Regions from separate parts of the Photobacterium sp. 270122K genome, predicted to be linked through region 3. Evidence: predicted binding sites of a transcription regulator. Region 3 holds the regulator's gene; each other region holds the start of a gene.

Region 1 (8,077 bases), on a different contig from region 3:
CGGTGACTTTCCAGCGCCAAAATCGCCATCATGTCTTCGACTGGGTAGTACATGTACGCCCCGTTCTTCGCCGAGTCACCCTTTGGAATCCACCATAGACGTAACAGACCTAACACGTGGTCGATACGCAGTGCGCCACAGCTGCGCATATTGGCACGCAACAACTGGACGTACGGTTCATACGCTCGTTCTTTCAGCACTTCAGGGTTAAGCGGTGGCAAGCCCCAGTTTTGACCCAGAGGCCCCAAAATATCAGGCGGCGCACCCACGCTGACATCTTGGCAAAGCGCGCCATGATCCGCCCATGTTTCAGAGCCAGAATCACACACACCCACAGCAAGGTCACGGTACAGCCCCATTGCCATGCCTTTCTCTTGTGCCAGTTCGTTCACTTCTGCCAACTGCGTATCAGCCAGCCACTGCAAGTACATGTAAAGCTGCACTTGCTGCATGTTGTTCTTAATGTATTCTTGAACCGCAACGTTATCAAAGTGACGGTACTGCTCTGGGAATACCGGCCAACCCCACGTTGCCTCATCGTCTTGTTTCAGCTGTGCATGCAGGGCATCAAATGCCGCTTGATGTAACAAGCTTTCACCGCCCTCTTCGACAAACTGCAAGAACGCTTTTGCACGTTCAGTATTGTTCGCCAAGTGACGCTCAGAGAAGGTTTCAAACAACAGCGGCAATACCGCCATTTTCAAGCAAGACACTTCGCTATAATTCACCCAATTCGCATCACGCGCGTCATTTAAACGCTGCTGGAATTCAGGGCTGCCCACTAACTGCTGCGCGGCATCACACTGTGCAAACTCCGTTACTGAGCTCACATCGATGTACATCAGGTTCAACCAACGACGTGAAGATGGGCTGTATGGACTCGCCCCTTCAGGGTTCGCTGGGAATAAAGAGTGGATCGGGTTTAGCCCGACAAAATCACCACCACGCGCCGCCACATCAGCCACCAGCTGCTTCAGATCACCGAAGTCACCGATGCCCCAGTTATGGTTGGTGCGGATAGAATAAAGCTGAACGCTGGTGCCCCACAGTTTCTTATTTTCAAGCAACGCATCTTGCTTATAACAAGACGGTGGTGTGACAATCAACGTCATTTCAAACGGGGATTTACGACGCTTACGGTACACTTCTAGTTTGTGATAACCCCATGCCAGATCATTTGGCAGAGCAAATACAAGGGTGCCACCGGTTTCGCGAGCATCGGACACAAGCTGTGATTGTAACCAGCCTTCCAGCACCTCACCTTGCTCGGTGATTAGGCGCCAGTTGAAATCACTGACACGTGCGCTCAGGCCAAGATGCATTTCAATGTGCATCGGTTCGTTACTGCGGATCACCTTCACCGGTGCCATCACATCAGGACGTAAACGCTTCTGTGCTGATTCTAGCAACGCTTCATCATTTTTTGTGTCGTAGCCCAAAGCCGTCAAAAGACGACGAATGGTTTCGCTGTCTACGCTGGCTTCATCACCCCAAGCACTGACGTAATGATCAGCAATGCCCACCATCTCAGCCACTTGTTTTAGTACTTGATCATCTTTCATCGTTATCTCCGTGAGCGGCCTTGCGGCCGCTACGATGTTAGGGTTGTGTGGATAGCTTTTTATGGTTAATTACAGCGGCAATTAACGGGTTACTGGATCAAGCTTCCAGATGTTGTTAGCGTAATCGCGAATACTACGGTCTGAGCTGAACTTGCTCATCAAGGCTGTATTTAGAATCGCTTTACGTGCCCATGTTTTCTGATCGCGGTATTCAGCGTCGATCTTCTCATGTGTTTTCACGTAATCGGCAAAGTCAGCCAGAACAAGGTATGGGTCACCGCCATCAAGCAGATTCTCACGAATCGCAGAAAGCTGGCCAGGACGACCCGGTGTGAACTCATCCGTATCCAACAAATCTAGCGCTGCACGCAGTACGCTATCCGCATGGTAATAGCGGTAAGGGTCGTAGCCCTCTTGTTTCAGTTGTTGTACTTCATCAACCAATAGGCCGAAGATAAAGATATTCTCGTCGCCCAACTCTTCACGCATTTCTACGTTCGCGCCGTCCATCGTACCGATGGTCAATGCCCCGTTCATGGCGAACTTCATGTTACCGGTACCGGATGCTTCTTTACCGGCAGTCGAGATTTGCTCAGACACATCCGCAGCAGGGAACAAGATTTCAGCCAGGCTTACACGGTAATCCGGTACGAATACCACTTTCAACTTGCCGCCCAAACGTGGGTCATTGTTCACTTTCTCAGCCACTTTGTTGATGGCGAAGATAATGTCTTTAGCCAGTGCGTAACCCGGCGCCGCTTTCGCACCGAAGAAGAACACACGTGGGTGCATATCAAACGTTGGGTCGTTCAACAAGCGGTGGTACAGCGACAGGATGTGCAGCAGGTTCAAGTGCTGACGCTTGTACTCGTGAAGACGTTTGATTTGAATATCAAAGATCGCATTGGTATCCAGCTCGATACCCATGTTGTCTTGTACCCAATTAGCCAAACGCTGCTTGTTCTCTTTCTTCACGGCCATGTAACGCTGTTGGAAATCAGCATCCGTCGCAAACGGTGCAAGATCTGCAATCTTTTCCAAATGCGCAGGCCAATCATCACCCACTTTCTCGCTAATTAGCGCAGATAGACCCGGGTTACAGTATTTGATCCAACGACGTGGCGTGACACCGTTCGTTACGTTGGTCAAACGGCCTGGGAACAACTCGTTAAATTCAGGGAACAAGTCACGCTGAACCAACTCAGAGTGCAGTGCTGCCACACCGTTCACCGCATACGTGCTCACCACACACAGGTTTGCCATGCGCACCATGCGCTGCGGGCCTTCCTGAATGATAGACAGTTTGCGTTTAATGTTTGAGTTACCCGGCCATTTCGCTTCAACCACTTGCATGAAGCGGTGGTTGATTTCAAAAATGATTTCCATGTGACGTGGCAGCATGGCTTGGATTAGCGACTCACTCCACGTTTCCAATGCTTCTGGCAACAAGGTGTGGTTGGTGTAAGCGAAGGTGTTAGACGCAATCTTCCATGCGGCATCCCAGCCTAGCTTGTATTCATCCAACAAAATGCGCATCAATTCAGGGATGGCGATGGTTGGATGGGTATCGTTCAACTGAATGGTTTCCAGCTGCGCCAATTCTTCAATGGTGTTACCGGCCGCATGGTGACGACGCAGAATATCGGCCACTGAACACGCACAATGGAAGTATTGCTGCATCAAACGCAGCGCTTTACCTTGGTCGTGGTTATCATTCGGGTACAACACTTTGGTCACGTTACCGGCTTCTAGTGCTGAGTACTGTGCACCCACGTAGTCACCGTCATTGAAGCGTGCCAAGTTGAATGGCGCCGTTGAACGACATTCCCAAAGGCGTAGCGGGTAAACACTCTTATTGCCGTAACCCACAATCGGTAGATCCCATGCAATACCTTCTACGGTCATTGCCGGTACCCAACGGCGGCATTCAGTGCCGTTTTCATCGGTGTACGCTTCAACATGACCATACAAGTTAACGTGTTGCGTCAGTTCAGGACGAAGGACTTCCCATGGGTAGCCTTCTACACCGCGCCATGCATCCGGCGCTTCTTCTTGGCGACCGTCAGAGAATGACTGACGGAACAGGCCATATTCATAATGCAGGCCGTAACCCACAGCTGGGTACTCTTGTGCTGCTAGCGAGTCCATGAAACACGCCGCCAAACGGCCAAGGCCACCGTTACCCAATGCAGGATCGCGTTCTTCTTCAAGCAGATCGGTTAAGTTCAGCCCCATTTCTTCCATGGCATGTGCGACATCTTCGTACATGCCCATGCTGATCAAGTTGTTGCCCGTTAGACGGCCAATCAAGAATTCCAATGATAGGTAGTTCACACTGCGTGCTTTTTCTTCCGACAGTGCTTTTTCTGTATCCAGTAGATTGCCCGTGGTGATTTCTGCTAGTGCTCGCCCCATGGCAAGGTACCAGCTACGCGGTGTCGCGGTGGCTAATGTGCTGGCGTACGTGGTTGTGAGGTGTTTTTCTACTGCCGCTTTGAAAGCCGCTTTATCGAATTGTTGTGTCTGACCATTCTTAGTCATGGTTCAATCTCGCTCTAGAATTATTTCCAACTGCTGACAATGTTGCCTGTCTTTCGCCGCTGAAACATCCTCCTGACCACAGGAGGATGAGGGATGAGTGAGAGGGGCGTAGTTCCTTCCGCCCCGCCCAATATGTGACCCGCTGCAAATAAATCGGGTGGAGAATCAATCCCCTGCTCGATTCAATGCAACTGAACTCACATAAGAAACATATAGACCCATGTGCAACCAAGAGAATAATTTCGTCAAATAAATCGAAGATATGTGACTGCAGTCATAAATTGAAGGCTGAGAGAGTAAGATTTGCTGCGTCAGAATTTTTCAACGGTAAAGTTATAGGGCAAATGCAATACCGTGTGGTCCATCTCATTGAGGATGTATGACAACACGGCATAACATGCTCTTCACGGCACGTCTCACGCGCCGATGATTATCGAGAGAGCATCAATGGATATGAAACCTTCTTAGAAGATGCAAGACTATGTGGATACCCTCTAAATTAACTCGTCCAGCGCGCCTGCATAATGCGATTCTGCGCCCTAGACTGCTAGAAACACTTGAGCCTGCTCCGTTTTACCGTCTTGTCTTATTCCGCTCTCCAGCGGGTTACGGTAAAACCACCATGGCAGCACAATGGCTCAGTGAGCATTCGCATACCGGTTGGTTCAACATTGACGAGAATGACAACGACACATTCCGTTTTGCCAATTACTTGTTGCAATCTATCAACAAAGCCACACATAACGCCTGCCTGAAAACACAGGCCATGGCGGAGCGACGCCAGTTTGCGTGTTTGTCGACCCTGTTCAGTGAGCTTTTCGGTGAACTGAGCGATTACCACGAACAAACCTATTTGGTTCTGGACGATTACCACCTCATCAACAACGATGATATTCACGATGGGTTGCGTTTTTTCCTGAAAAACATGCCTGACAACCTAACCTTGGTGGTCACCAGCCGTACTCTGCCACCGTTAGGCACCGCGAATTTACGCATCCGTGATTTGCTGATTGAAGTCGACAACGGCCTGCTTGCGTTTGACGAAGAAGAAACGGAACGTTTTTTCCATAAGCGCATTGCCGACCAAGTGGAAGTCAGTGTCTTAAAAACCCTGCATTCCCAAGTGGAAGGGTGGCCTTCAGCCCTACAATTGATCGCCCTGCACGCCCAACAAAAACCGGATACCTTGGTCGCCTCTGCCGAATCCATGGCCAGCTTTAACCGTGGACACTTGTGGGACTATCTGGCGGAAGAAGTGTTTGATTTGCTCGACAGCGATACCCGCCATTTCTTGTTGCAGTGCTCAGTACTGGATATTTTCAACGCTCAGTTGGTGACGGATCTCACCGGCCGCAGCGATGCCTTGGCGATGTTGGAATCACTGAACCGTTTTGGCCTGTTCCTGAACACGTTGGAAGGCGATAACAACTGGTACCGCTTCCATAATCTGTTTGCTGAATTCTTACGCCACCAGCGTTATTCGCAAATGCCCCAGCACCGTACAGAGCTGCACACGCTGGCGGCCAAAGCCTGGCTGAAACAGCAATCCCCTCAGCAAGCGCTGTTACATGCACAAAAGTGTGACAATGAACCGCTGGTGATTGATATTCTGTCCGACTACGGTTGGGACATGTATCACCATGGTGAAATCACCCTGCTGCAAACTGCCATTGCCAATATCGACAACGAACGTTTGTATGCCCATCCACGCCTGAGCCTGTTGCGCATGTGGTTGGCACAGAGTCAGCACCGTTACAACGATGTCGGTGACATGATCACCGAAACCGAAGCCGCGCTGGCCAAGCACAACATTGTGCTGAACGATGCGCTGCAAGGGGAATTTAACGCGCTGCGCGCGCAAGTGGCGATTAACCAGAACAACCCGGAAGATGCACTGATCCTCTCAGAGCAAGCCCTTGGTCAACTGCCCTCAACCACCTACCGTAGCCGGATTGTCGCCACCTCTGTGGTCGGTGAAGTGCACCACTGTTTGGGGAACCTAAGCCGTGCCCTGCCTATGATGCAGCAAACCGAAAAAATGGCGCGCCAGTACCACGTGTACCACCAAGCGTTATGGGCGCTGCTGCAACAAAGTGAAATTTTACTCGCGCAAGGTTACGTACAAAATGCGTATGAATTGCTCGAACAAGCGTTCAAACTGGTTAAAGAACAGCACTTACAACAAGTGCCATTACACGAGTTCTTGTTGCGTTTACGCGCACAGATTTTGTGGTGCTGGAACCGCTTAGATGAAGCCGAAGAAGCCGCCCAGAAAAGTTTGGATGTGCTTGCCCCATATGATGAAACCAAACTGCTGCATGCCTACTCTATGCTGGCGCGCATCGCTATCACCCGCGGTGAGCAAGACAAAGCCGCCCGTTATCTCGACAAATGTAATGGGATGATGGAACGCTCGGTATACCACATCGATTGGCGTGCCAATACCGACCTTGCCAACCTGCTGTACTGGCAACAAAGCGGGGATAACGACCGTATTCAGCACTGGCTCGATCACGCCGAACAACCGGAAGCGGCCTGTAACCACTTCCAGCAATTGCAGTGGCGTAATATTGCCCGCGCCTGCATTCAGGTCGGTGATCTGACGCGTGCCGACGACATTTTTGCCATGCTGGATGAAAGCTGTGACAAGCACCAACTGATCACCGATAAGAACCGCAACCTTGTTCTGCAAGCGGTGCTCAGCAAACAGCAAGACAATCGTCCACAAGCACTGCATCAGATCAAAACTGCGTTGGAACTCACAAACAGCACCGGCATGGTGGGGTTATTCTTGTGTGACGGCGCGGTGATCTGTGATTTACTGCAAGAGTTAGTCGACATTAAAGCGTTAAATGAGTTAGAACTGCACCGCGCCCGTCATTTGCTGCGTGAAATGACCAGCAAGGAACGTAATCGCTCTGTGCATTTTGATGAAAACTTTGTCGAAAAACTGCTTAACCTGCCGGACATTCCGGAGTTGATCCGCACCAGTCCCCTGACCCAGCGTGAATGGCAAGTACTGGGACTGATTTACACCGGATACAGTAACGAGCAGATTGCTGCCGAGTTGGATGTGGCCTCTACCACCATCAAGACGCACATCCGTAACTTGTACCAAAAGCTCAACATCGCAAACCGTCAGCAAGCGATAGAAACAGCAGAAAATCTTCTAAAATTAATGGGCTTCTGATCACCAGAAGCGCCTTCTTAGGTTAAGGATGACCGATGATAGAATGGAGCAAAGATAGGCTGTGGTACGTGGACATGCCGTTCAAATTGAACGGCATTCCTGTCGGTGCCAGAATGACCATTATCCGTCTGGATAACGACCAGTTACTTATCCACTCTCCCATTCAGCTCACTACCCAATTGCAACTGGCATTAAGCCAATTAGGCGCAATACAAGCCATTGTCACCCCCAACATGGGTCACCATCTGTTCTTGTCTGAATGGTGGTTAGCCTACCCGCAAGCCTATTTTTTCGCGCCGCCCGGTTTAGAACAAAAACGCACCGATCTGATCTTCGACGACGCCCTGAGCGCCACCACGCCCGCCTTGTGGCAGTACCAACTTTATCAAACATTACTGCGTGGCAGTGACTGTATGGAAGAAGTGATCTTCTGTGATCCGCACGCCAACACCTTGATCGTCGGTGATACACTTTCTTGGCTACGCCCCACACCGAACTTGCTCACGCTTGGGTTAGGAATCGCCAACGGTTGCTACTTTTCCCCCGCGCTGCCTTATTACTGGCGACGTACCTTTCATGACAAAACCCGCCTGCGCCAATCCCTGCAAGAGATCCTCACTTGGCCATTTGACCGTATCATTCTTTCTCACGGTCAGAACATCACACACAATGGCAAAGAAGTCTTTTACGATGCCTTTAAATGGGCCTTTGAGTAACACGTCAACACGCGCACACACGTCACGTTGGTTATTTTTTGCCCTAAATCAAGATTTGGCTAATTTGC
Region 2 (8,077 bases), on a different contig from region 3:
AGATGTCCCCTTTCATCAAATCAATTAACTGTTTGACGATGCTCAGCCCTAAGCCGGTTCCACCAAATCGGCGGCTTGTAGAGACTTCCGCTTGCGCAAACGGGTCAAAAATTTGGGTAATGCGGTTTTTCGGAATGCCGATCCCGCTGTCTTTCACAATGATGGTTAGGCGTGGCGAGGTTCCTGCTGTGTCATCCAAGCTGAGCGTGATATCTACACGGCCTTTTTCGGTAAATTTGATCGCATTGCTGAGCAAATTAAACAGCACTTGGCGAATGCGCGCCTTATCGGCAAAGAACCAGCGACGTTGGTCAAAATCACAGTGAATTTGAAAACCAATGCCTTTTTCTTGTGCCAAGGAATGGTACGTACTTTCAATGGTGCCGAGTAAATCGGTGAAGCAAAAATGGGTCGGGTCGAGGACCAGTTGCCCTTGCTCAATTTTAGAAAAATCGAGAATGTCATTGAGCAGTGACATCATGTGTTTACCCGAATCAAGCAGGGTACGCAGGTGCTGATCTTGTTCACGGGTGAGGTCGGTTTTCAGCAGCAATTGCGCCAGCCCTAGCATGCCATTCATCGGGGTGCGGATTTCATGAGAGAGGTTGGCCAAAAACGTCGATTTTGCGCGATCGGCAGACTTGGCTTTGTGCAGCGCGAGATTCAACTGTTGGGTATCGTCTGAAATTTTGTCTGCCCCTTGGTTGAGCGCATCGTGCAGCATTTGAAATTCTTGCGGGCCTCGGAAACTTTTGTTGCGGGCATAATTACCCAGTTTGAATTGAGCAGCAAAGCGCGACAGGTTGGCCAGCGGTTCAGTGATATGGCGGGTTAGGATCAGTGACAAAATGATCACGATACCGGCCGTGAAAAAGAGGGCGGTCAGGAACCATTGCTGCAAATAATCCAACGTGGCGGTGACGGCATTTTTTTGTGTGACAGACACCAGTGTCCATTGGGGAAAGCCGACTTGCTCAAAGGTCAGTGGCGCAAGGGTCGCGACCATCTCGGCGCCATGGCGGTTGGTGTAGCTCAGCAGCGGCGAACGGTTGGGCGTGGTATCCGTTGCGGGCACCAGATCGCCTTCTGGGGTGAAGACGAAGGTTTCTTTTTCGGGCTTTTGAGTGACCAGATCGGGGTTTTGCGTATAGAAACGGGAAAAATCGGTAAAGGCATTGAGCTGCTGGCCTTGATGGCGGCCTGATAACACCACTTCCCCTTGCGGGTTGATCAGCATGACGTAATCGGTATCGCTGATCCGCTTCCCTAAAAAGGTCAGCTGGCTGTTGAGTTCATCCAATTGGTATTTGATGAGCAAGAACCGTTCGCGGGTATCCTCGGCTTGATGGACGTGAGCGACGGGGCTGATGATATACACAAAAGCTTTGTTATTCGCAAACTGAGGCGGGGTGAATAACAAGTCACGTTTGCCGCTGATGAGCGAGGGGAGATCATCCAGCAAGGGGGTCAGGCTATCTTGTGCCAAATAATAGTTAAAGCTGCGCAAATTAAAGGGGACAGAGCTGGCGATGGGTTGCAGCGCCCCCTGTTGGTATTCGATCACGTCAATACGGCTAAAGCCGGGATCGGTTCTGACCAATTCGCGCAGGTAATCCGGCATGAAATTGCCTTGGCTTAACGCCTGTGCGTGGGCCAGTTGAAACACGGGTGAATTGGCGAGCTTATGAATACTTAAAATACGTTGTTCGAGCACGCCATCTAAGCTGTGTGCGGCCAGTTCCGTGCGGTGTCGCAAGCCTTCGGCGATTTGTTCGGTGGCGACGGTGGCTAATTTATCACTGCTAATGCTGTTATAGAGCGCGGCGGGCACAATACCGATAAGTAACATACTGCCGAGTAAAATGGGTTTGATTTTATTGGGGATTATCCTCACTACGAAGGTACCTCGCCATCCGATTGCAAAATGGACGCTGCCTTATCTGGCGCAACGCTGCCCAAGTGACAGTGACTAAAAATCCGTTTTAAGCGCACTTGGGCATAACTCGTAGCAGTGTGGTATACATCGAGGTGAATAATCAATGAAAAAGGCATGTTCATAAAAAGAAATACGATCTTGCCATCATTTCATTTGCGAATGCCAAGCGCCGTCACGTTTAATGGCATCGCGTCTCGTTGCGTTACGCTTAACGCAGTGACGTTTAGCGCAATAGTTCGGCGAGCGTGAGGGGATGGCTCACGAGCCCCAGTTGTTGGGCCGGCGTGACGCCGACTTTGTTTTGTCGGCACAAGTTATGCCATGCGCGATAAATGTCTAATAAGGGCAGCAAACCTGACGGACGCAGTTTTCGCCGTGGTTCATGCACTAAGGCGTGAAATTGATCCTGAAAGCGCTGCTGGTAATCGGTAATGGCATGGTGACTGGCCGTTTGCAGCCAATAGGCGGCGTTGTCTTTCTTGCCGCCGAGGTGGCAGATGCCTTTGCCGATGTCGTCATGGCGGGTAAAGGCCCAGCGATCACGCCACCAACTCATCAGCACGATGTCGATGCGACCGGCCGGTTGGCCATGCTGCCAGAGCGGATCGGTTTCCACATACACAGGATCGACCGTATTGGCTTGAATGCGCGGCAGAAACACGGAAATACAGGCGGATCGCAATAAAGGCTCTTGCGGCATAAAAATGGCCAATGCGTTGTTGTCGGTCAGCATGTCTTGCAGGTGCAAGTAGTGGGCATACACCGTGTATTGCGGCCTGATCAGACAGCCTTTTTTTGGCATGTGCAGGTGCGGTTGACGCGATAGCGGATCTTCTAAATTTGGGCGCGAGAGGACATCACGGTAGGTGGCATCTACCCGAGCTAATAAGCCTTGTGTATCCGTGGCGGGGGCGGCAGCGGCGACAGATACCGGTGGAGGACTGGTCATAAAGCGCGTGCCGTGAGTGTAGGGATCGTGCTGGCCGTGTTGGGGCGCATGATCCTCCCGTTGGTAATTCACATCTTGCGCGATCACGTAGCCAGATTGGGCTTCGCAGCTGGCAATCCAATGGACACCATTATGGCTACCCGGTTGCAGAGCGCGTAAATCGCTGGCCAGTGACAGGTGGTCGGCGTGTTTACAAAAACGGGCATCAAACAGGGCTAATTGATGCCGGCAGCGGCTGGCAATCTGATCAATTTGCTCGTAAAAGGTTTTGGGATTCAATGCCAAACGGCGGCAAATGTCGCGCACTGCGTGGCCGGTGAACAGCAAGGCCAGCAAGGTTTGCTGCAAGGTGAGTTTTGCATTGCTGCCTGACCAACGATCAACAAAGGTGGTGTGACAGCTTTTACAGCGATAACGCTGTCGGTCCCCACTGAAACCAAAGGCGTGATACAGGTGGCGGTGGGTTAATACGGGCAATCCGGCATGCGGGCACCCGTCGTGACGGCAGGCAGAAAGGCCGGAGTATTGGTGCTGCGTCAGGCGGTCGACTTCATCGGCGACATCCTGATTGTTGATGATCGGCGGAAACGCGCCACATTCGCGACAGACTAAAATGGGTTTATCGGGATTGCTGCGTTGCAACACGTAGTGCTCGGGCTGCTGTGAGCCAAAGTGTTTGCAACTGACCGTTTTGCAGTGATTCAGCTGTAGGCCGTGATACGGCTGAGGCAGTAAGGGGATCGCCGGGGCGAGAGTGTGCGTGTTCATGGTGTTAGCCTAACGGTATGCAGTAAACGGAGGTCAGTATCGGTACACGGTACAGGCGCAACGCCAAGCGCTCAACATGCTATGTGATTTCAGCATGTTCTGCGAAAAGAAAGAGGGTGGCACAAGGCGTATTCATGGCCTTGTGCCGTTAGCTGCTATTTGTCTCGTTCTTGCGCTATCTTCGCGAGATATCGGGGGGCCGTCATCGGCTCCCACATCCATCAAATTGTGTAAGACGCCACATTTTACAAAATATTGAGCGGCGGGATAGCGAAGTAACGACACATAGCCACTAAATGGTGCGGTAAATCGGTCGGCTTTCGCGAGATTTACAGCTTAATGGCGGTTTCTAGCGCCACGTTCATCATTTGTGCAAAGGAGATCTGGCGATCTTCCGCGCTGAGTTTTTCACCACGTTTAATGTGATCGGATACAGTCAGAATGGTCAGGGCTTTTGCTCCGAGTTCTGCGGCAACACCGTAGATCCCCGCCGCTTCCATATCCACACCCAGCATGCCAAGGTGTTCCATTTTGTCGAACAAGTCGGTTTCAGGGCTGTAGAACAGATCGGCCGAGAAGACGTTACCGACACGTACCGGTACCTGTTGGGCGCGGGCTTCATTCTCGGCAGTTTCAAGCAAGCCGAAGTCAGCAATCGCCGCAAAGTCATGCTGGTTAAAGCGAATGCGGTTCACTTTCGAGTCCGTCGAGGCCCCCATCGCGATAATGACATCCATCAGTTTGACGTCGTCATGCACGGCACCACAGCTGCCGATACGGATGATGTTTTTCACCCCAAAATCTTTGATCAATTCATGGACATAAATCGAACAAGACGGGATCCCCATGCCGTGACCCATCACAGAAACAGGCTTGCCCTTGTACAGGCCGGTATAGCCGAACATATTGCGTACGTCACACACGCGCTTGACGTCATCTAAGTAGGTTTCCGCAATAAATTGTGCACGCAGTGGGTCACCAGGCATCAGAACGGTTTCTGCAAAATCACCGAGTTCTGCATTGATGTGTGGGGTAGCCATAGTTTACTCCAGCATAGTTGTGATCGTCTCAGACGATGGGGTTGAATAGCCAATGTGTCATAGGCGCCGAGTGGCTCAGCCACCGAAAAAGCAGTGCGCGGTGGCGTTTTGTTTATGGGTAAAGTGTAAGCAAGCGATGCGTGAATTCTCGCGATCTTAGTCACATTTTATGGGGCTTTTTGCGAAAACGCCTCCCGTGATTACCAATACTGTTGAAAGTTAGCGGGGTATCGTTTGCGCGGCACAAGGGCTATTTTTGACGTTGCTTCCTGTTTTATGCGGTTAAGTACTTTTATATCAAGGTGTTATTTTTGCACGTCAGCGGCGGGTGCAATCGGTTAGCGTTATGCAACGCGCTGTTTAGCTTGTGTTGCGATGTAATGGATTGCATGGCGGAGGTGGGCTGATTTGCCCACGGCAGATTCAGGATCACGGCGAGTATTGGTACGGCGAACTGGGTATGTGTTTGATGTCGGCGGGGGCGGTGCCAGACGGTGACGGGTACAACGTCCGTCCCGCTTTAATGGTTTCGACGACCTGAATGGTTTGGAGATCCCCGGTTGGCACATCGAGTGGATTGGCGGACAGGATCACCATGTCGGCTTGCATGCCGGGTACCAAGCGGCCTTTGTATTTCTCCTCAAAAAAGTGATAAGCGGCGTGACGGGTCAGCGTTTTCAGTGCGTGAAGGGCGCTGATACGTTCGTTTTCACCCATTAGCGTGCCTTGCTCGGTCATGCGATTAACGGCACTCCAGACCGAGAGCATGGCGTCCGGGACACGATCCGGCGTGCTGTCATCGGTATGACTGGCAGTGTCTGTATGGCTTGTGTCTGTGTTGGCGGTGCGTTGGCGGATAAAGCGTTCGCATTGATTGGTCACCGCCAGATGCCGCAACATGGCCGTATGTAACGGACTCTGTGCGTCTGCCCGCGCTTGCCCGAGCCAAGTGATATCACTGTCCCCGTGTTTCACCAGATGGCGTGAATCAAAGCAGGCTTGCAGCCCGAGTCGTTTGTATTGGTCAAGTTGGTTCACTCGCATGTACCGCGAGGTCATCACCACCGTGCGCTGCTGCTGTTCGACCGTGATGGCTAAATCGTCGCTGGCTTGGATCAAGGCATCAATGGCGGCATCGCCCATGGCATGGACGAAAAGCTGTACCTTGTGATCAAGGGCGAGTTGGTAAGCGTGAAGAAATTGGCTGTAGGGCATAGCGGGTTGGCCTTGCCAGTGAGGCGGTCGGTCTGGTGGCTGGGTGGCATACGGAATAGCCAGCCATGCTGTTTGTGCGCGCATATCGCCGTCCAGTGCCAGTGTGACCCCGGCCAGTTTCAGCGAACTCGGTGTGAGGTCACCCGTTTGGCGAAAAGGCAGTGGCAGGGTTTGCTGCGACAAGGTGGATTGAAAGGTGGCATACGGGACGAGGGCGAGAATATCTAACGATAAAACCTGTTGTTGGTCGGCCGCTTGCAGTTGTTGAAGCGCCGCAATGGAGGCCTGTTTTTCAACAACGGTGGTGTAACCCGCTTGGGCGTAACGGTATTGTGCCGCTTCGATGCCCAGCGTCTCAACCGTCGCCATGAAGGAACTGTGCACCGCATACCAGCCGGGCATCAGGGTTTTCCCTTGGAGATCGACGATGCGAGTGTTATCGCCATGATGGCGCATGACCCCCGCACGGGTCCCGACCGCTTGAACTTTGCCGTCTTTAATTGATAGCGCACGGGCATGCACCGGATGGCTCATGGTCAGTATATGGCCATTGATGTAGATGGTATCGGCGGCGGCGGAGTCTTGGAAGCGATCGCAACTTGCGATCAGGCACAAAGAAAGTAACAGCAGTAGGTGGCGAGCAACGGCCTGACCGCGTACTGGTTGAGCACTATGCAGCATGAGAGGCGGCCTCTCTAAAGAAAAGATCAGTGTGTTTAAGCTTATACCTAAGTGCGCAGACGCGGTGTGTTTCGTCGGAAAGAGCAACGCAAGCGCGTGAAAAGCCTGCAACGTGATGGAGTAAGCAGTGAGCCGGAACACGAAAAATAGTCATCCCGTTGGTAATTTTCGGTTGTTCGCACTACCTGTTAAACAACATCGATGGGATATTGAGGGATCGCAATGAGAAAAATACTGGGCGTTACGGTATGTGTACTGCTGTACAGTGTGCCGGTTTCCGCCGATGTGCTCGGTTTGTCGTTTGGCGCGTCTGCCGGGGCAGCACGTATTGAGTATGATGGAAATGATGATTACGGGTTTGAATATGGCGTGAATGCCTCGTATCACTTCAATGACTTGTTGAGTGTGAATGCGGGGTTGGTGCAGGGCAGTGCGGAGGTCGACTCGGATCTGTCATCGGCCAAAAATGACATTGATTACACGTCGTTTCCCTTAACGTTACGTGGGGATATTCCACTGGTCATTGGCAGTGTTTACGCCAAAGTGGGCACTAACTATTACGACTATGATATTGATACTCCGGGCATGCGTGCATCGGATGACGGGTGGGGCTTCACGGGCGGAGCGGGCTTTGTGTTTACCTTGTTGCCTTTTGTTGATCTCTCGCTGGGGTATGAGTACCGCGATATGGGAGAGGTGACCAATAACTCTATCCTGTTTGGCGTGGGCGCCAGCCTGTAAGAGACTCGTCGATTGTGTTGACGTCGTGTAATGGAAGCCGCCGTTCTGGCGGCTTTTTCGTGTTGGTTATCGTGTCTATCCTGAATGCCCACTGAATATGTGCACACCAGCGGCTTGGACGACCATTTGTCAGTGAATAAGGGGTAAAAATCAGGCGCTGATCAAGGTAGCTTCGTGGAATTGTTTGTACAATAAATGTCCATTCCAAGCCTGTCTGGAGGTGACCGATGACCAACTATGAGCATTATCAGTCCACGGTTGAACAGGTCGACCGCGCCATCCATAAAGAGGCCAATGCGCCTTGGCACATTGAATACCTTCCTGCCGTCAACGTGTGTACGTTGGGTGTGCGTCAATCCGTGAATATCGTGAGCCCGTCTGGCATTGTGTGTCAGCAATTAGCCTTAGACGCCGATATAGCCCAATCCCATTGGCCCGATAAATCCATGGTGGATGCGCATGTACTGGATTATGTGGTGCGAGGGGCGGCACGGTTAGCGCCATTACGACAAACGGCGTTTCGCAATAATTTTCCCCATTGGTTAGCGCAGTGTTTGCAGCAAGTGCATCTCGTCCTCCCCCCGTCGGAGCGACTGACGGGTGTGTTGACCGATCAGACTTTTCCCTATCCCAGCCAGGTGAATATTGAAGGAACGTATTTGCCGTGTTGGGTATGGCGTGAAACCGACGAGGCGCAGGTGGCGATTTCCGTGATCGACCGCCGCACCGGTTACTTCAGCCCGCCCC
Region 3 (8,077 bases):
GCATGACCGCAAAGTTGAACCATTTGATGGTGATTTGCAGGACTATCACAAGTGGCTGACCGAACAGCAACGTAACGAACGTCGCGAACTACAAGCCAGCAAACCGGAAACGGTCAAAGACAACAGCGCCGCATCACGTAAAGAGCAAAAGCGCCTGGAAGCGGAATTCCGTAAGCAGACCGCCCCAATGCGTAAGCAGATCGAGAAGCTGGATAAGCAGATGGAAACGTTGAGTGCGACACTGGCGGATGCCGAAACGCACCTTGCTGATGTCACTATCTACGAAGCCGACAACAAAGCGCGCCTGAACGAACAACTCAAGCGTCAGGCCGAAGCCAAATCGGCGTTGGAAGATGTCGAGATGGAATGGATGGATCTGCAAGAGCAGCTGGAAGCGCTGGAAGCTGAATTCTTGGCCCCGAATGCGTAACGCTATTCTATAACAAGGTAATACCTCATGACCCCAACGTTGACGGCAGCGGATTTTTGGCAATTTTCATTGCACCACTACCGTCAAGCGGGGGTTGAAGCCGCCTGTTTACGCTTCCAAGACCAGTATCAGGGCAACGTTAACCTTGCCCTGTTGCTGCATTGGCTCGATACACAGTCACTTGCCCTTCCTCCCGAAGGACTAACAACACTGCTGACCACTCTCACGCGCAGCGATCGACCTCTGCAACAGTTTCGCGCCCAACGCCGTGCACAAAAAGCCCACCTCTCGACGGCCGCCTATCAAGCTCTGCTCGCGGAAGAATTGCAGCAGGAACGCCAGCAGCAAGCCGATATCGTGCAACAGTGCCACGCCTTATTGCCACTCAGCGTCTCAAACTCCGACATTCTGCACTCAAGCATTCCACACACCACCACTTCGCTTGTCCTTGCCCCTTGCAATCTTTTCGCCTATTGCCAGCATTGCCATGCCCCCACCGCCCTGTACCGACAATTACAAGGTCACACCACTGACTAGCCCGCGCCCTTTCACTGGACGATATCCCAATCCCGGCGTTATGCTTTCTGCACTTTTCTTCCTTTACGGTCTTATACGCCCGAAAAGGTGTGTTTATCAGGAGTCATCATGCAACCGTTCACCCCGGCGCACGGCTTACGCAATGCCCATCTGCAAACCTTGCTGCCGCGCTTTCTTCGCCGCCAGCCCCTGTTTGAACCGATCACCCAACGCATTGATACCCCCGATGGCGATTTCCTCGATTTAGCTTGGACCGCCCCGCCTGAACAATGCGCCCCTGACCAACCCGTGATGATCCTGTTCCACGGCCTAGAAGGCAGTTTTAACAGCCCCTATGCCAACGGCCTGCTGCATGCGACAAAGGCGCAAGGCTGGCTCGGGGTAATGATGCATTTTCGTGGGTGCAGCGGTGAAATCAATCGTCTTCCCCGCAGCTACCATTCGGGGGAAACAGGCGATGCGCGTTTCTTTTTACAATGGCTGCGTCAACACCTGCCAACGCAACCCTTTATGGCCGTAGGCGTGTCACTGGGAGGCAACATGCTGGTTAACTATCTGGCAGAAACCCAGCAAGACTCCGGACTATTGGCAGCACAAGTGATCTCACCGCCACTCGATTTGGCAGCTTGCTCAAGCCGCATCCAACAAGGCTTTTCTCAGGTATATCAACGTTACCTGCTGAGCTCGATGAAAGGCAATCTCGACCAGAAAATTCAGGCGCACCCGCTGGCCATGCCGCTCGATACCCACGCCGCGCAACGTATTCGTACCTTATGGCAGTTTGATGAGCACATCACGGCGCCTTTGCACGGATTTGCTAATGCCGAGGACTATTACCAGCGATGCAGCGGCTTAGCCAAACTCGAGCGCATTACCACCCCACTGCGGATCATTCATGCCAAAGACGACCCGTTCATGACCGAGGCCGTGATCCCGCAACAGTCGCTGCCGTCGCACATTGATTACCACCTGTCAGATCACGGCGGACACGTCGGGTTTGTCACCGGCCACTGGCGTCAGCCGGTCTTTTGGTTGGAGCACACGGTACCCGCGTGGTTCCTGCAGCAACTGCAAGCCCTCTACAAGTGACAATATTGCCAATATAATAGGGGATTCTGTTCAACCATGATGACCCCCCCATGATTATTCCTTGGCAAGACATTGACCCCGAGACCCTGACTAACCTGATTGAGCATTTTGTGCTGCGCGAAGGCACTGACTACGGTGAACAAGAGCTCAGCATGGCCAGCAAAGTACAGCATGTCCGTCAGCAACTCGAAAGTGGCGACGCGGTCATTTTCTTTTCGGAATTGCACGAAACGGTCGATATCAAACTGCGCCGCGACTTAGGGCGCGCCTGATCCCATCGCCGTCGCATCGCTATGCAAGATCGTGATACCTGCCTCAAGGATGCTGGTTCGGTTAGCCCACCAGCATTTTTGACAATCCAACTTGCTATTATCCTGCCAGACTGTTAATAACTCTTTCCGTTAATGTTAACGACAGGGTTTGTCATGTCAGCAAAACATCCGATCATAGCCGTCACGGGATCGTCGGGGGCCGGCACCTCCACCACCTCCGAAGCGTTTCGTAAAATGTTCAATATGATGAACATCAATGCCGCTTGGCTGGAGGGGGACAGCTTTCACCGCTTCACTCGCCCCGAGATGGATGTCGAGATCCGCAAAGCCAAAGAGCAAGGTCGCCATATCAGCTACTTTGGCCCGCAAGCCAATGACTTCCCGCTACTGGCTGATTTTTTCCGCCAATACGGTCTGGATGGCAGCGGCCAATACCGCCGTTATCTGCATACCTTTGATGAAGCCGTGCCTTATAACCTGATGCCCGGCACGTTTACCCCTTGGCAATCATTGCCGGAAAATACCGATGTGTTGTTTTACGAAGGGTTGCATGGCGGTGTGGTCGACGGTGACACCAATGCGGCGCAGCATGTCGACTTATTGATTGGCATGGTGCCGATCGTGAACTTGGAGTGGATCCAGAAGATCGTGCGCGATACCCGCGATCGGGGCCATTCGCGTGAAGCGGTGATGGAATCGATTGTCCGCTCGATGGATGATTACCTCAATTACATCACCCCCCAGTTTTCCCGCACCCACATTAACTTTCAGCGCGTGCCGACGGTAGATACCTCTAACCCTTTGAGCGCAAAAGCCATTCCAAGTTTGGATGAGAGTTTTGTCGTGATCCGTTTTCGTGGGATCAAGAAGGTCGATTTCCCCTATTTACTGTCAATGATCCAAGGCTCCTTCATGTCACGCCATAACACCTTAGTCGTGCCCGGCGGTAAAATGAGTTTTGCGATGGAGCTGATCATGCGCCCCTTGATCCAACAGTTGATTGATACGGGGAAGATTGGCTGACAAGGGCAAGGAAAAGCAGGGATGAGGAACAAGTTTGCGCGTTTATAGGGATAGGGACGAGTTTTCGAGTAGCGAGTGACGAGTAAAAGCGACTGTGGTTCTGTGGTTCTGTGGTTCTGTGGTTCTGTGGTTCTGTGGTTCTGTGGTCAAAATACCGCTTCTCATTCAAGATTCAAATACTTCAGTTCTCGCTCTTACCATAGGGCCTTAGGGCCCAAGGACCGCTCTCGACCGCCTTTGCTTTTTCGCACTTACTCGCCCCTCGTCCCTTCTTTCTGTCTTACCCTTCAATAATCTCGTACGAGTGGGTCATCTCGACGCCTTCACCCAGCATCAAACACACTGAGCAGTATTTCTCTAACGAATCCGCCACGGTTTTGGCCACCAGCGCTTCATCGAGGCCTTTGCCTGTCACCACAAAATGCAGATTGGCCGAAGTAAACAAACGTGGCGCTTGCTCACGACGCACTGCTTTGATTTGTGCTTCACACGCGGTGATCGGCTGACCGGCTGACGTCAATCCGTCCACGACATCCACCGAACTGCATCCCCCTGCTGCCATTAAAACCAGCTCCATCGGACTGGGTGCTTTTTCGCCACCCTTGCCGTCCATCACCACACTATGACCTGAATTTGACTGGCCTAAGAAGGTCATCCCTTCTACCCATTTAACGCGTGATTGCATTGCATTCTCCTTACTACTTTTGAGGGATTTGGGCACTATCTAACAACCGTGTGATCATGTGCACACTTATGGGTATAAAATGGCCGCGCCCGATAGATCAATATCAAGAAAAGCGTGCCGAAAAAAGATAAACTCTGAACTAATTATTCAGGTCAGCTTGCAGCCTTGCCGTTGACTGAATATCCTAAACGGCGAACTACATTATTGTTAGGCCCGGCCTCAAACGTATAGGGACGTCGTTGTTGGGCAACAAACGCAGAGGAAGTTAGTAATATGGTTCCAGGTAAACCTCAAACAGATCCAACTTTAGAGTGGTTTCTTTCCCATTGCCACATTCATAAGTACCCGTCAAAAAGCACGTTGATTCATGCGGGTGAAAAAGCTGAAACGCTCTATTACATCGTTAAAGGTTCTGTTGCTGTTCTCATCAAGGATGAAGAAGGCAAGGAAATGATCCTGTCTTACCTAAACCAAGGTGACTTCATTGGTGAGCTAGGTCTGTTTGAAGAAGGCCAAGAGCGTACCGCATGGGTACGTGCAAAGACCCCTTGTGAAGTGGCTGAGATTTCATTCAAGAAATTCCGTCAGCTGATCCAAGTCAATCCAGACATCTTGATGCGCCTATCTGCACAGATGGCAAGTCGCTTACAGGTGACAAGCCAGAAAGTGGGCGACCTTGCGTTCTTGGACGTAACCGGCCGCATCGCGCAGACATTGCTGAACTTGGCTAAACAGCCAGATGCAATGACGCACCCAGACGGCATGCAAATCAAGATCACCCGTCAGGAGATTGGTCAGATCGTTGGTTGTTCTCGTGAAACCGTTGGCCGTATCTTGAAGATGCTGGAAGAGCAAAACCTGATTTCTGCTCACGGTAAAACGATCGTGGTGTACGGTACGCGCTAAACGTACAAGTCACACCAATAAAAAAAGCCGCTCATTGCGGCTTTTTTTTCACTTTGCGTATCGCTATAGGGCATATTTGTTAGCAAGCTCACTCTTTTCCTTGTTTGCCACGTCCACACTTGATGCTACATTATGCATATAAACGCACTCTGATTTCTATGGATGGAAATACACGCGATGGACATTGAACGTTTCTCTCAGCATCACACCACACTCTCTGCGGGCACCACCTTCCCCCTGCCGACAACGGTAGAACTCACCGGCTTTAGTGATGGGCGATCCTTCTTGGAACAACACGAACTTCCCCGTTACGGCACCGTGCGTCCCGGGTTAGAGATCTCTCCCCTCGACAGTCGCCATCTGTAGAGAGTGACTATCTGTAGAGAGTGACTATCTGTAGAGAGAGACTATCGACCTTTGGTCATCACGGCTCTCTGGCCGTCACAGGCGCATCGGTGCTTTCGAAGATCTTATCGGCAGACGCTTCCACAAAGCCTGAAAACAAGGCTTCTCCCTCTGCGGTCGGATAGCGTTTGGCAAATTCATAAAAGCCACCGGGAATGGTATAGACCCCGTCAGTAAAGCCAACGTCGATCTGATCGGCCAAGGTGGCCGATTGCTCCAACATCACCGCAGGGGATCCTTTCACGTCCCCGCCTGATGCATTAATGGAAAACCCATTGTGTAGCAACAGATGGTTCACTTCCGCCACCTCGGTAAATTGCTCAAGGTGATTGATACTGACAGTAAAATGGTTCGCACCAAAGCCGTGCGCGGCCAACCAGCCCGCATATTCGCTTTCCGCATACAGTAACTCATAGGTGGCGTAATCCAGACCCCAAGCGCGACCACCAAACAGGAATGACGGATCCCGCATCACCGACTCCGGCACCTGATCAATCAAATCCCGCACGGTTTCTTGAAACAAGGCGCTGAACTGCCCCACCATCAATTCACTGATAAACACTTTAGGCGCAAGGGGGTTAGGGTGCTCAAAATGCTCAGCATAGAGCTTTTTCCCTTCAAAATGGTACCTCCCCATCGGCTTATACCCGATCGCAATGAAGGGGGCGGCGAGTCGGTCTAACCCGACTTTGGGTAAATTAAACGTCCGCAACGCGATGTGGTCATTGTGCAGAGGCTCTTCTTCCGTCAGCAAATCATGTATGTCTTGCGCTGACGGGCATAGACGCTGCACATAGTCTTGCCACAAGTTATCAAATAATTGCACTACCCGTTCCATCTCATCCCCTCCTCACAAGGTGATATCACACGCTGTCTATTTCGCTGTTACGTTAACGGCCTCGCTCGCTACTGAGGGTGGCTCCCCATGCCAGGGATCGGCTGGGCGGGCAACTCAGGTTGTGCCCCTTCCATCGACGCCATGGGATAGGCACAGTAATCGGCAGCATAATACGCACTCGGGCGTAAGTTACCCGATGCCCCCGGGCCACCAAAGGGTGCATCGCCACTGGCACCGGTCAACGGTCGGTTACGGTTTACGATCCCGGCGCGGATATGATCGAGAAAGTACGCCCATTCCGGATCGTCGGTCGAGATCAATCCGGCGGATAACCCAAAGCGGGTGGCATTGGCCAGCGTCACGGCGTCTGCCAAGGTGTCATAACGCACGACCTGCAACAAGGGGCCAAAATATTCTTCATCCGGCAAGGCCGCAATCGCCGTCACATCAATGATGGCGGGCGTCACGATCGCCCCTTGCCCACGAGTGGCGGTGAGCAGACTTTGCCCTCCTAACGCCACTAAGTCGGCCTCGGCTTGTACGATACGCTCGGCGGCGGCCACGGATATTTGTGGCCCCATAAATGGCGCCGGAGACGCAAAAGGCCCATCGACATGCAGCTGCTGCGTTAACGTCACTAAACGCACCACCAGCTGATCCCCTTCCTCTCCACGCGGCACATACAATCGGCGTGCACAGGTACAGCGTTGACCCGCACTTAAAAATGCCGACTGAATAATAGTGTAGACAGTGGCGTCCAAGTCGCCATAGTGCGACGACACAACCAAGGGATTATTCCCCCCCATTTCCAGTGCCAACATTTTCTCTGGCTGACCGGCAAACTGGCGATGCAGCAGATGGCCCGTGTGTGCACTGCCGGTAAATAACAGCCCATCAATGCCGGAGGCGTGCGCCAGCGCTTCTCCGGTTGCCCGTCCACCTTGCACGAGGTTGATCACCCCATCGGGCAAACCCGCTTGCTGCCACAGCGTCATCGTGATTTCGGCGACTTTCGGGGTCTGTTCAGACGGTTTAAACACCACGGTATTGCCCGCTAACAGCGCCGGTACAATGTGGCCGTTCGGTAGGTGCCCCGGGAAGTTATACGGGCCAAATACCGCCATCACCCCTAAGGGACGATGACGCAGCACCGCCTGTGTCGTGCCTATCGCTTTTTGTTTTTCACCGGTACGCTCGTGATAGGCGCGCAAGGAAATTGCAATCTTGCCGACCATGGCCGCCACTTCTGTGCGGCTTTCCCACAACGGTTTACCGGTTTCCTCGGCAATAGCGGTGGCAATGATCTCTTTGTTGGCCTCGACCAAGGCGGCAAAACGTTCTACCCAGGCCTGCCTGTCCGACAATGCCGTATGGCGCCATTCAAGCAAGGCATGGCGCGCACTGGCCACCGCCGCGTCCACTTGGGCAGGCGTTGCCGCGTGGCCTTGCCAGACCGATTGCTCTGTAAACGGGTTCAGCGATACCATGGCATCGCCTTCGCCAGCGAGCCAACGTCCTGCTATCCATTGCGTCATAACATGTCTCCTTTATTGAACAATCAAACGGATCGTGTCGCCTTGTTTCACCTGCAACGCGGCGGCCATATCAGCACGAATGACAGCCTGCGCGCCCTCTTCTGGCCCGGCGATCGACACCGCCCCCACGACAGCCCGAAATGCGGTAAACGAGGTATTGCTGATCACGCAATCTTTTCCGTGCTGAGGTTGACCTATCACGACCTGACACAATTGCGAATGACGGACCGATTCAATGTTGCGCAATTCACACTCGACTGTCGGGCCGGCATCAAAGATGTCGACATAGCCGCGACAACTAAAGCCTTCTTTTTCCAACAAACGCAACGCGGGGCGGGTGTTGTCATGGACTTCCCC
Region 4 (8,077 bases), on a different contig from region 3:
ATGTTACGCTTAGATTGACAGCAACAATGACAAAATTAATTATAAAACAATCACTTATTTTAGCTTCCGTGGCTTCAGGAAACGACGATGAAAAACACAAATGAACCAACGCTGTTTTGGCTAGATTACGAAACCTTCGGTGCTACGCCTTCTCTTGATCGTCCTTGCCAGTTCGCGGGGGTGCGTACGGATATGGACATGAACATCATCGGCGAACCGCTGGTGATTTACTGTAAGCCGCCGATGGATTACCTCCCTGCGCCTGAAGCGTGTTTGATCACAGGTATCACGCCGCAAAAAGCCCATCAGGAAGGCTTGTCTGAGCCTGAATTTATTGCCCGTATTCACGAAGAATTGTCGAAACCGAACACGTGTGTGATTGGCTACAACAACGTACGTTTCGATGATGAAGTCACGCGTTACACCCTGTACCGTAACTTCTTCGACCCGTATGCGTGGGCATGGCAGAACAACAACTCACGCTGGGATTTACTGGACATTATGCGTACCTGTTATGCCCTGCGTCCGGAAGGCATTAACTGGCCAAACAATGACGATGGCCTGCCAAGCTTCAAGCTAGAACTGCTTTCTGTGGCCAACGGCATTGAACACGCCAATGCGCACGATGCAATGGCCGATGTGTACGCCACCATAGAGCTGGCGAAGATTGTGAAAAACAATCAACCGAAACTGTTCAATTATTTCTTTGAGCTACGCCATAAGCGCAAGCTGCAAGAGCTGATTGATATTGTCGAGCTAACTCCGCTCATGCATGTTTCTGGCATGTTTGGCGTGGAGTGCGGCAACACCAGTTGGATTGTGCCGATGGCTTGGCACCCAGATAATAAGAACGCGGTGATCACGGTGAACTTGGCGATGGACCCGACCCCATTGCTGGAACTGAGTGCCGATGAACTGCGTGAGCGTCTGTACACCAAGCGCGCTGATCTGGCGCCTGACGAATTGCCTGTGCCGCTAAAACTGGTTCACCTGAACAAGTGTCCGGTATTGGCACCGGCGAAAACTTTGCGTGCGGAAGATGCAGCGCGTATCGGTATTGACCGTGAACTGTGCCTAAAGCACCTGCAAATACTGAAAGCGCACCCTGAAGTGCGTGAAAAACTGCTGGCCATTTACAGCCAAGAACGCGAGTACGCCGAAAACAACAATGTGGACACGCAGCTGTATTCTGGCTTCTTCTCGCCGGCTGATCGCTCAACGATGGACATTATTCGTCAAACCTCACCCGAGGAGTTGGCAAAATTTGAGCTGAATGTGGCAGACCCGCGTATCAAGCCATTGCTGTTCCGCTACCGTGCGCGCAACTTCCCGATGACGCTGGATTACAAAGAGCAGCAACAGTGGAAACACTACTGTCAGGATTTCTTTGAAGAGAACCTGCCGAACTACATGCAAAACCTCGAAGCATTGGGCCATGAGCACCAAAGCAGCGAGAAGAACATGAAAATCCTGAAAGCGGTGTATGACTACGTAGCGTCACTGGTCTAACATTTTAGGCTTTATCGTGTTACCTCTGCGAGCAACGCACTGCGGGTAAACAATAGAAAACTCGGCATATTTATACATCCCCTCACGCATTACATGCTGAGGGGATTTTTTATAAGACAATATCCTAACAATGACATTGCAGAACCCTGTTTGAACGATCACACTTTACGCTGTACGGAGCACAGACATTCAATGGTCCAAGGAAAGTCGTCGTAACAAAAAGTAGTCGTCATTCAAGTGGTATCTATGACAACGCAAACACTGACCCGCTGTTACCGTTTCACGACGGTCGATTTTGAGCCTGATCTCCGCTTACTGGTGTGGAAAGATCGTGACGACACGGCACTGACGGTGCATGAATCACGTTTGTTAGAAGTGCTGTGCTACTGCGCGGGGGAAGTGATCAGTGCGGAATCACTCTACGACAAAACCTTCGTGCAACTTGACCCCTACGAAGACGGTCACACTAATCACTATGATTTAAACACCATCTTCAAATCCCTCACCCGTAAATTGGAATACCACGGCGCGATGGGTATTCCCATTGAAGCGGTACCCCATTATGGCTTTCGCGTGCCGTTACCAGAAAAAGCCTGCCGTCGGATCCATGAAGAAAGCACGCCCCCAACAACGCCGCCAGACGATCCTTCGCCTGAACCTGACCCCTTATCATCGACCGAGCACATCGTAAAACACAGCCGTTTACATAAAGTGTCTGTCGCCCTGCTTGCCTTAGCCGGTCTTGCTATGATCTTTGCCTCAGATTAGCCCTCTGCGCCCTCCCCTTGCCCGTGAAACACGTTATGATCCCGTTCTAAGCCTGATAAATTTTCTGTGGCTTAGATCACGTTTATTTTGTATGATAAATAAAACTTCCTCAGACAGTTCCTGAAGGGCTCATGGCATATCTTCGCTCATTTTTAATCATTTTTGTGTGTCTCATGATCGGTAAAGGGATACAGCACTTCAGCGGCATCGCGATTCCCGGCAGCATTATCGGCATGCTCCTTTTGTTCCTTTCCCTCTCGATGGGATTGGTGCCTGCGCATTGGGCGATGCCCGGTTGCCACTTTCTGATCAGACACATGGCACTGTTGTTTGTGCCGGTCGGTGTGGGGTTAATGAATTACCTCGACTTGATTCAGAATAACAGCTTAACCATTTTACTCAGCACCATCGGCAGCAGCGTGGTGGTCTTTGTGGTGATCGGTATTGCAACGCATTATAAGGAACAACAATGATCTGGTTACTGGCTACCCTTGTTGTTTTCTACGGCGCGCGTTATCTCACCAAGTTCATTAAGCACCCGATTGTGAATCCACTGCTGATTTGCCTGTTGGTGCTCATCCCTTTGCTCATGTGGCTTAACGTGCCGTATGAAACCTATTTTGAGCAAAATAAGTGGATCAATGCCCTGTTGGAACCGGCGGTTGTGGCGCTGGCTTTTCCTTTGTATGAACAGCTGGGGCAAATTCGTCAGAAGTGGAAAGTGATCCTCACCACGTGCTTTATCGGCAGTATTTTATCGATGGTTACCGGTGCCGGCATTGCCCTGATGATGGGCGCAGATGCCCAGTTAACCGCCTCTATCCTGCCAAAATCGGTGACAACACCGATTGCGATGGCGGTGTCTGAACAAATTGGCGGCGTGCCATCGGTTGCGGCGATCATGGTAATTTTGGCGGGCTTGTTTGGCGCAGTATTTGGTTATCCCCTGTTTAAGCTGATTGGGGTACACGCGCCGATTGCAAAAGGCTTGACCATGGGAACGGTATCGCACGCACTGGGCACCGCAAAAGCGGCCGAAGAGAATCACCAAGAAGGTGCGTTCAGTTCGCTGGCATTGGTGATATGCGGGGTAATGACGTCCATTTTGGCACCGCTCGTATTCCCACTGATAATGAAGCTATTTTCATGAAAAATTTGCGATAACGTGCAAGTAATCGAATACATGGGTAAGTTATTGATTAAAATCGTTAATCTTTTTACAAACCGTGTGACTCGACTCCCAAACATGTAACAAGTGAAAGTATCAAGCACTTAGTGTGATCTGGATCACACACAATTATTATCACTCCGCCTACAATATTTCTCCATATACAAGACGGAGTGATAACTCATGCACACTAAAGTAAAGGATGCTTTAGGCGCTCTTCCGGCAGACCTTGCCGCTGCCATCAAGCCGGTGTTAGAAGCTGATAACTTTGATGCCACACTTAGCCCTGAAGCGTTCGCTGAACTCATGTCGAAGACGCAATTGTCAGACAGTGAGTTACGTGTTGCATTACTTCCCCTTGCTGCCGCCTATTCTGTTGCTCCTATTTCTCATTTCCACGTTGGTGCGATTGCCCGTGGCTTATCCGGTACTTTGTACTTTGGTGCCAACATGGAATTCGTTGGGACCGACTTGTCACACAGTGTCCACGCCGAGCAATCTGCCATTAGCCATGCATGGCTAAAAGGCGAAACAGGCATTCAGGACATCACCATTAACTACAGCCCATGTGGTCATTGCCGCCAGTTCATGAACGAACTGACCACGGCGAATGATTTGGTGGTACAACTGCCACAACGTGATGCGAAAACACTGCAAGCTTACTTGCCTGAGTCATTCGGCCCTGGCGACTTAAACATCACTGATGCGCTGTTAACACACGTTAATCATGGTATGACGTGTGATGATGCTGATGCGTTGCTACAGGCCGCGTGTGAAGCCGCTAACCACGCTCATGCGCCTTACACCCATAACTTTGCCGGTGTCGCACTGCGTACACAGTCAGGTGAGACGTTTGTAGGCATGTACGCAGAAAATGCCGCATTCAACCCAAGCCTGCCACCGTTGCAAGTGGCCCTGATCAACATGAACATGGCCGGTTATGATTTGTCTGAAGTAGCAGCGGCTGCATTGGTCGAAAAAGCCGGTAGCACCATCAGCCACCGCGCCAATACCGAACACGCATTGCACGCCTTAAACGCGGATATTCCTTTTCGTTATTTGGCAGTGTAATCATCAAAAAACCGCCTTAGGGCGGTTTTTTTGTGCCAAACCACCGCGTTGAATAGAAAAATGTTCCATCCCATTGGCGGCAGGAGTATGATTTTTGCGTTTATCACTTAACGAAATCACCCATTCATGTCACACCAACATCACCCGCTACAAGGGGCGAGCTGGATGCTTACGGCAGGGTTTGCGTTTGCCTTAGTTAATAGCTTGGCGCAATACCTCAGCATGTATATGCACCTTCCGTCCACGACCGTTGCCCTGATCCAATACTTTATTGCGTTAATCGCCATTTTTCCTTGGCTGCGATCTCTGGGTCTGCGTACTGCCCTGAAAACTAACCATTTTGGCATGCACTGTTTCCGCGTCTTTTTATCGGTGATCGGGATTCAGCTTTGGCTATGGGCGCTCGCTTATCCGGTACCGATTTGGCAAGGCATTGCCCTGCTGATGACATCACCGCTGTTCGCGACCATTGGCTCGGGCTTGCTGCTGAAAGAGAAAGTCGGCACCGCACGTTGGATTGCAACCCTGACCGGTTTCATTGGTGCCATGATCATCCTTGAACCGTGGGCAGATGGCTTTAACTGGGCCACATTACTCCCTGTAGGGGCGGCATTCTTCTGGGCAGGCTATTCGTTGATGGTGAAGAAGATGTCAGCGTATGATTCGCCGACCACCATGGTGGTGTACCTGCTTATTTTAATCACGCCGTTCAATATTTTCTTGGCATTACCTGACTTCACAATGCCGGCGACCCCGTTCACGTGGGGCTTGTTAGCCGCGGCGGGCTTGCTGACCGCGTTGGCACAATGGGCGATTGCCAAAGCCTATGCGGTGGCTGATGCGTCGTTTGTGCAGCCATTTGACCATGCCAAACTGCCACTGAACGTACTGGCGGGTTGGGTTGTCTTTGGCTGGGCGCCACCTGGGCGTTTATGGCTGGGGGCGGCGATCATTATTGGTTCTGTTGCCTTCATTACCCAATGGGAAAACAGAAAGCACGCCAAAGCAAAGGCCTAAGCCCTCGGGTCATGTCCAAACTGCCTGTTATATTATGAAAGCCGCTGTTGAGCGGCTTTTTCTTTACGTACCTAATCCTTCCCTGCCTTCCTCTCACATCCCTAGCCCAACGGTAAATAAACAGAATAAGGGGAAATGTCGATTTTCTCGCCATTCATGTTGCTTTCCTCGCCAATGAAATAGCAAACGATTGCGTGGCAACTAAAATCCTGTATGATCTGCTGCACTGTCAGCCTCAACCCAGTAAGGAATGTCAATGTTAGGATCAGCAACCCGCCCTCAGGCTACACGCGTATTACTTCTTGGCGCTGGTGAACTTGGTAAGGAAGTCGCCATTGAATGCCAACGTCTAGGACTTGAAGTCATTGCTGTTGACCGCTATGCCGATGCGCCGGCCATGCATGTGGCGCACCGTAGCCATGTGATTGATATGCTTGACGGTGACGCATTGAAGCAAATCATTGCCGCAGAGCAACCGCATTACGTGGTCCCTGAAATTGAAGCGATTGCAACTGACACGTTGGTGGCACTTGAAGCACAAGGTGTGAACGTGGTGCCAACGGCCAATGCGACGAAATTGACCATGAACCGTGAAGGCATTCGTCGCCTCGCGGCTGAAACATTAGCCATTCCTACGTCCCCTTACGCGTTCTCAGACCAATACGATGACTTTGTTGCCTCTGTCGAGCGCATCGGCACACCGTGCGTTGTGAAGCCGATTATGAGCTCTTCTGGCAAAGGCCAGAGTGTGATCAAAACACCGGCAGACATTGAAGGCGCTTGGCACTACGCCCAAGAAGGCGGTCGTGCAGGCGCAGGACGCGTGATTGTCGAAGGCTTTGTTGAGTTCGACTATGAAATTACCTTGCTCACCGTACGTGCCATCGACGGTGTGCATTTCTGTGCGCCAATTGGTCACCGTCAGGAAGGCGGTGACTACCGTGAGTCATGGCAGCCGCAGCAAATGTCAGACAACGCGCTGAAAGCCGCACAAGCCATGGCAGAGAAAGTGGTGAACGCACTGGGTGGCTACGGCTTGTTTGGCGTTGAGTTGTTCATTCGTGGCGATGAGGTGCTGTTTAGCGAAGTATCCCCTCGCCCGCATGACACTGGCATGGTGACACTGATCTCGCAAGAGTTATCCGAGTTTGCGCTGCACACTCGCGCATTCTTGGGTTTGCCTATCCACGCTATCACGCAGTATGGCCCGTCAGCGTCCGCGGTTATCCTTGGGCAGGGTGAATCACAAGATATCCGTTTTGATAACCTCAGCGTTGCGCTGGCGCGTCCTAACACGCAAGTGCGTTTGTTTGGTAAACCTGAAATCAATGGCGAACGCCGTTTAGGGGTGGCACTGACCCGCCGTGACAGCATTGACGATGCGGTGAAAGATGCGGTGGCAACCGCTGCCGACGTCAAAGTGATTTACTAAGCTTTTTTAGCTTCAAACAAACGAAAAAGGCGCCAATCACTGCATCAGTGACTGGCGCCTTTAAATATGTGGTTTCCGTGTACTAAACACGATCAATTAACCACAGTTCGCTAACGGCTATCAGTTAACCTCAATCAACCAAGCTTCTTCAGCGAAACGGGTCAAACCTTGCTGACGACGTGGATGGGTTTCATCTTTTTCATCGCGGGCTAAACGGCGGATCTGGCAATCGCTAAACAAGGCTTCCACTTCGGCTTGTGCCACGCTGAACGGAGGACCATCCATCTCGTGCTGCGGGTAATCAAGGGTGATCAAAAGAATACGGCCCCCCGCTTTCACCATCGACAGCAGCTTATCGGCATACTGGCGACGTAACGCCTCTGGCATTGCAATCAATGCGGCGCGATCGTACACCACATCCACAGGATCAATCTGTGTTGTGAAATAATCACCGCAGTAAATACCGATCTCATCGAAGTTGTACAGGGTTTGGCCGTTGCCTAACACCGTCACCATTGGCGTATAAAAATGCTCAGCAAAGAACGAACGTACCGCAATATCACTTAATTCGATACCGACTACATTGTCGTGTTTTTGTGCCAACCATGTTAAGTCCACAGACTTGCCGCACATCGGCACCAATACCACGTCTTCGCGTTTTGTATTCAGTTCCGGCCAATACTTCACCAGCATTGGGTTGGTTTCATCCAAATGAAAGCCAATGCGGTTTTGTGCCCAACGGCTATGCCAAAATTCTGCATCCATTTTCTGTTTTCTCTTTTTATGACTGACTGCACGCTTTATATCAAAGTTCGGTAATCATATAAACTGCCCATCGATAATGGCTAACAACTTGCGGTATTACGCACGAGAAGAGGAAAGAGAAAAAGGGGGAAAAACCGATGGAACAGGTAACAATAGAAAAGGACAAATGAAAGGACAAATGACAAGAAAAATAGACAGGCGAATGAGATAGGAAAAGTACGAGCATCAGCGGAGAGAGCCGACGATTGAGCAGGAATCGCGGATACAAAAAAGGATGCCGAAGCATCCTTTAGTGTTAACTGAGACTTGCACAGCAAACATCAGTTAAAAATCTGTTCTTCAATTTT

The links. The regulator CRP, encoded in region 3, controls carbon source genes, mostly activating them, when cyclic AMP is high. The targets are predictions, from matches to a motif close to TGTGANNNNNNTCACA.
Region 1: malT (HTH-type transcriptional regulator MalT) is a predicted target of CRP. The motif match lies at 4,367-4,382, and genes of this name have one in related genera.
Region 2: deoD (purine-nucleoside phosphorylase) is a predicted target of CRP. The motif match lies at 4,843-4,858, and genes of this name have one in related genera.
Region 4: cdd (cytidine deaminase) is a predicted target of CRP. The motif match lies at 3,554-3,569, and genes of this name have one in related genera.

What each region holds. Positions count from the first base shown of each region.
Region 1 is NZ_JBPOEN010000001.1:191,523-199,599, forward strand. It holds gene malQ (4-alpha-glucanotransferase) at 1-1,562, opposite strand, end outside; gene ACSF8W_RS00890 (glycogen/starch/alpha-glucan phosphorylase) at 1,644-4,103, opposite strand; gene malT (HTH-type transcriptional regulator MalT) at 4,585-7,293, shown strand; gene ACSF8W_RS00900 (DUF4336 domain-containing protein) at 7,329-8,009, shown strand.
Region 2 is NZ_JBPOEN010000014.1:51,317-59,393, reverse strand. It holds gene ACSF8W_RS20980 (hybrid sensor histidine kinase/response regulator) at 1-1,894, opposite strand, end outside; gene ACSF8W_RS20975 (transposase family protein) at 2,160-3,653, opposite strand; gene deoD (purine-nucleoside phosphorylase) at 3,983-4,693, opposite strand; gene ACSF8W_RS20965 (amidohydrolase family protein) at 5,123-6,589, opposite strand; gene ACSF8W_RS20960 (porin family protein) at 6,812-7,330, shown strand; gene ACSF8W_RS20955 (hypothetical protein) at 7,558-8,077, shown strand, end outside.
Region 3 is NZ_JBPOEN010000009.1:204,650-212,726, reverse strand. It holds gene ACSF8W_RS17170 (ABC transporter ATP-binding protein) at 1-430, shown strand, start outside; gene ACSF8W_RS17165 (TIGR02444 family protein) at 458-967, shown strand; gene ACSF8W_RS17160 (hydrolase) at 1,076-2,056, shown strand; gene ACSF8W_RS17155 (YheU family protein) at 2,107-2,328, shown strand; gene ACSF8W_RS17150 (phosphoribulokinase) at 2,482-3,351, shown strand; gene ACSF8W_RS17145 (OsmC family protein) at 3,632-4,036, opposite strand; gene crp (cAMP-activated global transcriptional regulator CRP) at 4,310-4,942, shown strand; gene ACSF8W_RS17135 (hypothetical protein) at 5,120-5,308, shown strand; gene ACSF8W_RS17130 (DUF1338 domain-containing protein) at 5,367-6,185, opposite strand; gene astD (succinylglutamate-semialdehyde dehydrogenase) at 6,254-7,720, opposite strand; gene astA (arginine N-succinyltransferase) at 7,733-8,077, opposite strand, start outside.
Region 4 is NZ_JBPOEN010000005.1:87,606-95,682, forward strand. It holds gene sbcB (exodeoxyribonuclease I) at 88-1,509, shown strand; gene ACSF8W_RS10910 (winged helix-turn-helix domain-containing protein) at 1,756-2,277, shown strand; gene ACSF8W_RS10915 (CidA/LrgA family protein) at 2,409-2,750, shown strand; gene ACSF8W_RS10920 (CidB/LrgB family autolysis modulator) at 2,747-3,427, shown strand; gene cdd (cytidine deaminase) at 3,629-4,516, shown strand; gene ACSF8W_RS10930 (DMT family transporter) at 4,643-5,533, shown strand; gene purT (formate-dependent phosphoribosylglycinamide formyltransferase) at 5,790-6,965, shown strand; gene ACSF8W_RS10940 (thiopurine S-methyltransferase) at 7,086-7,730, opposite strand.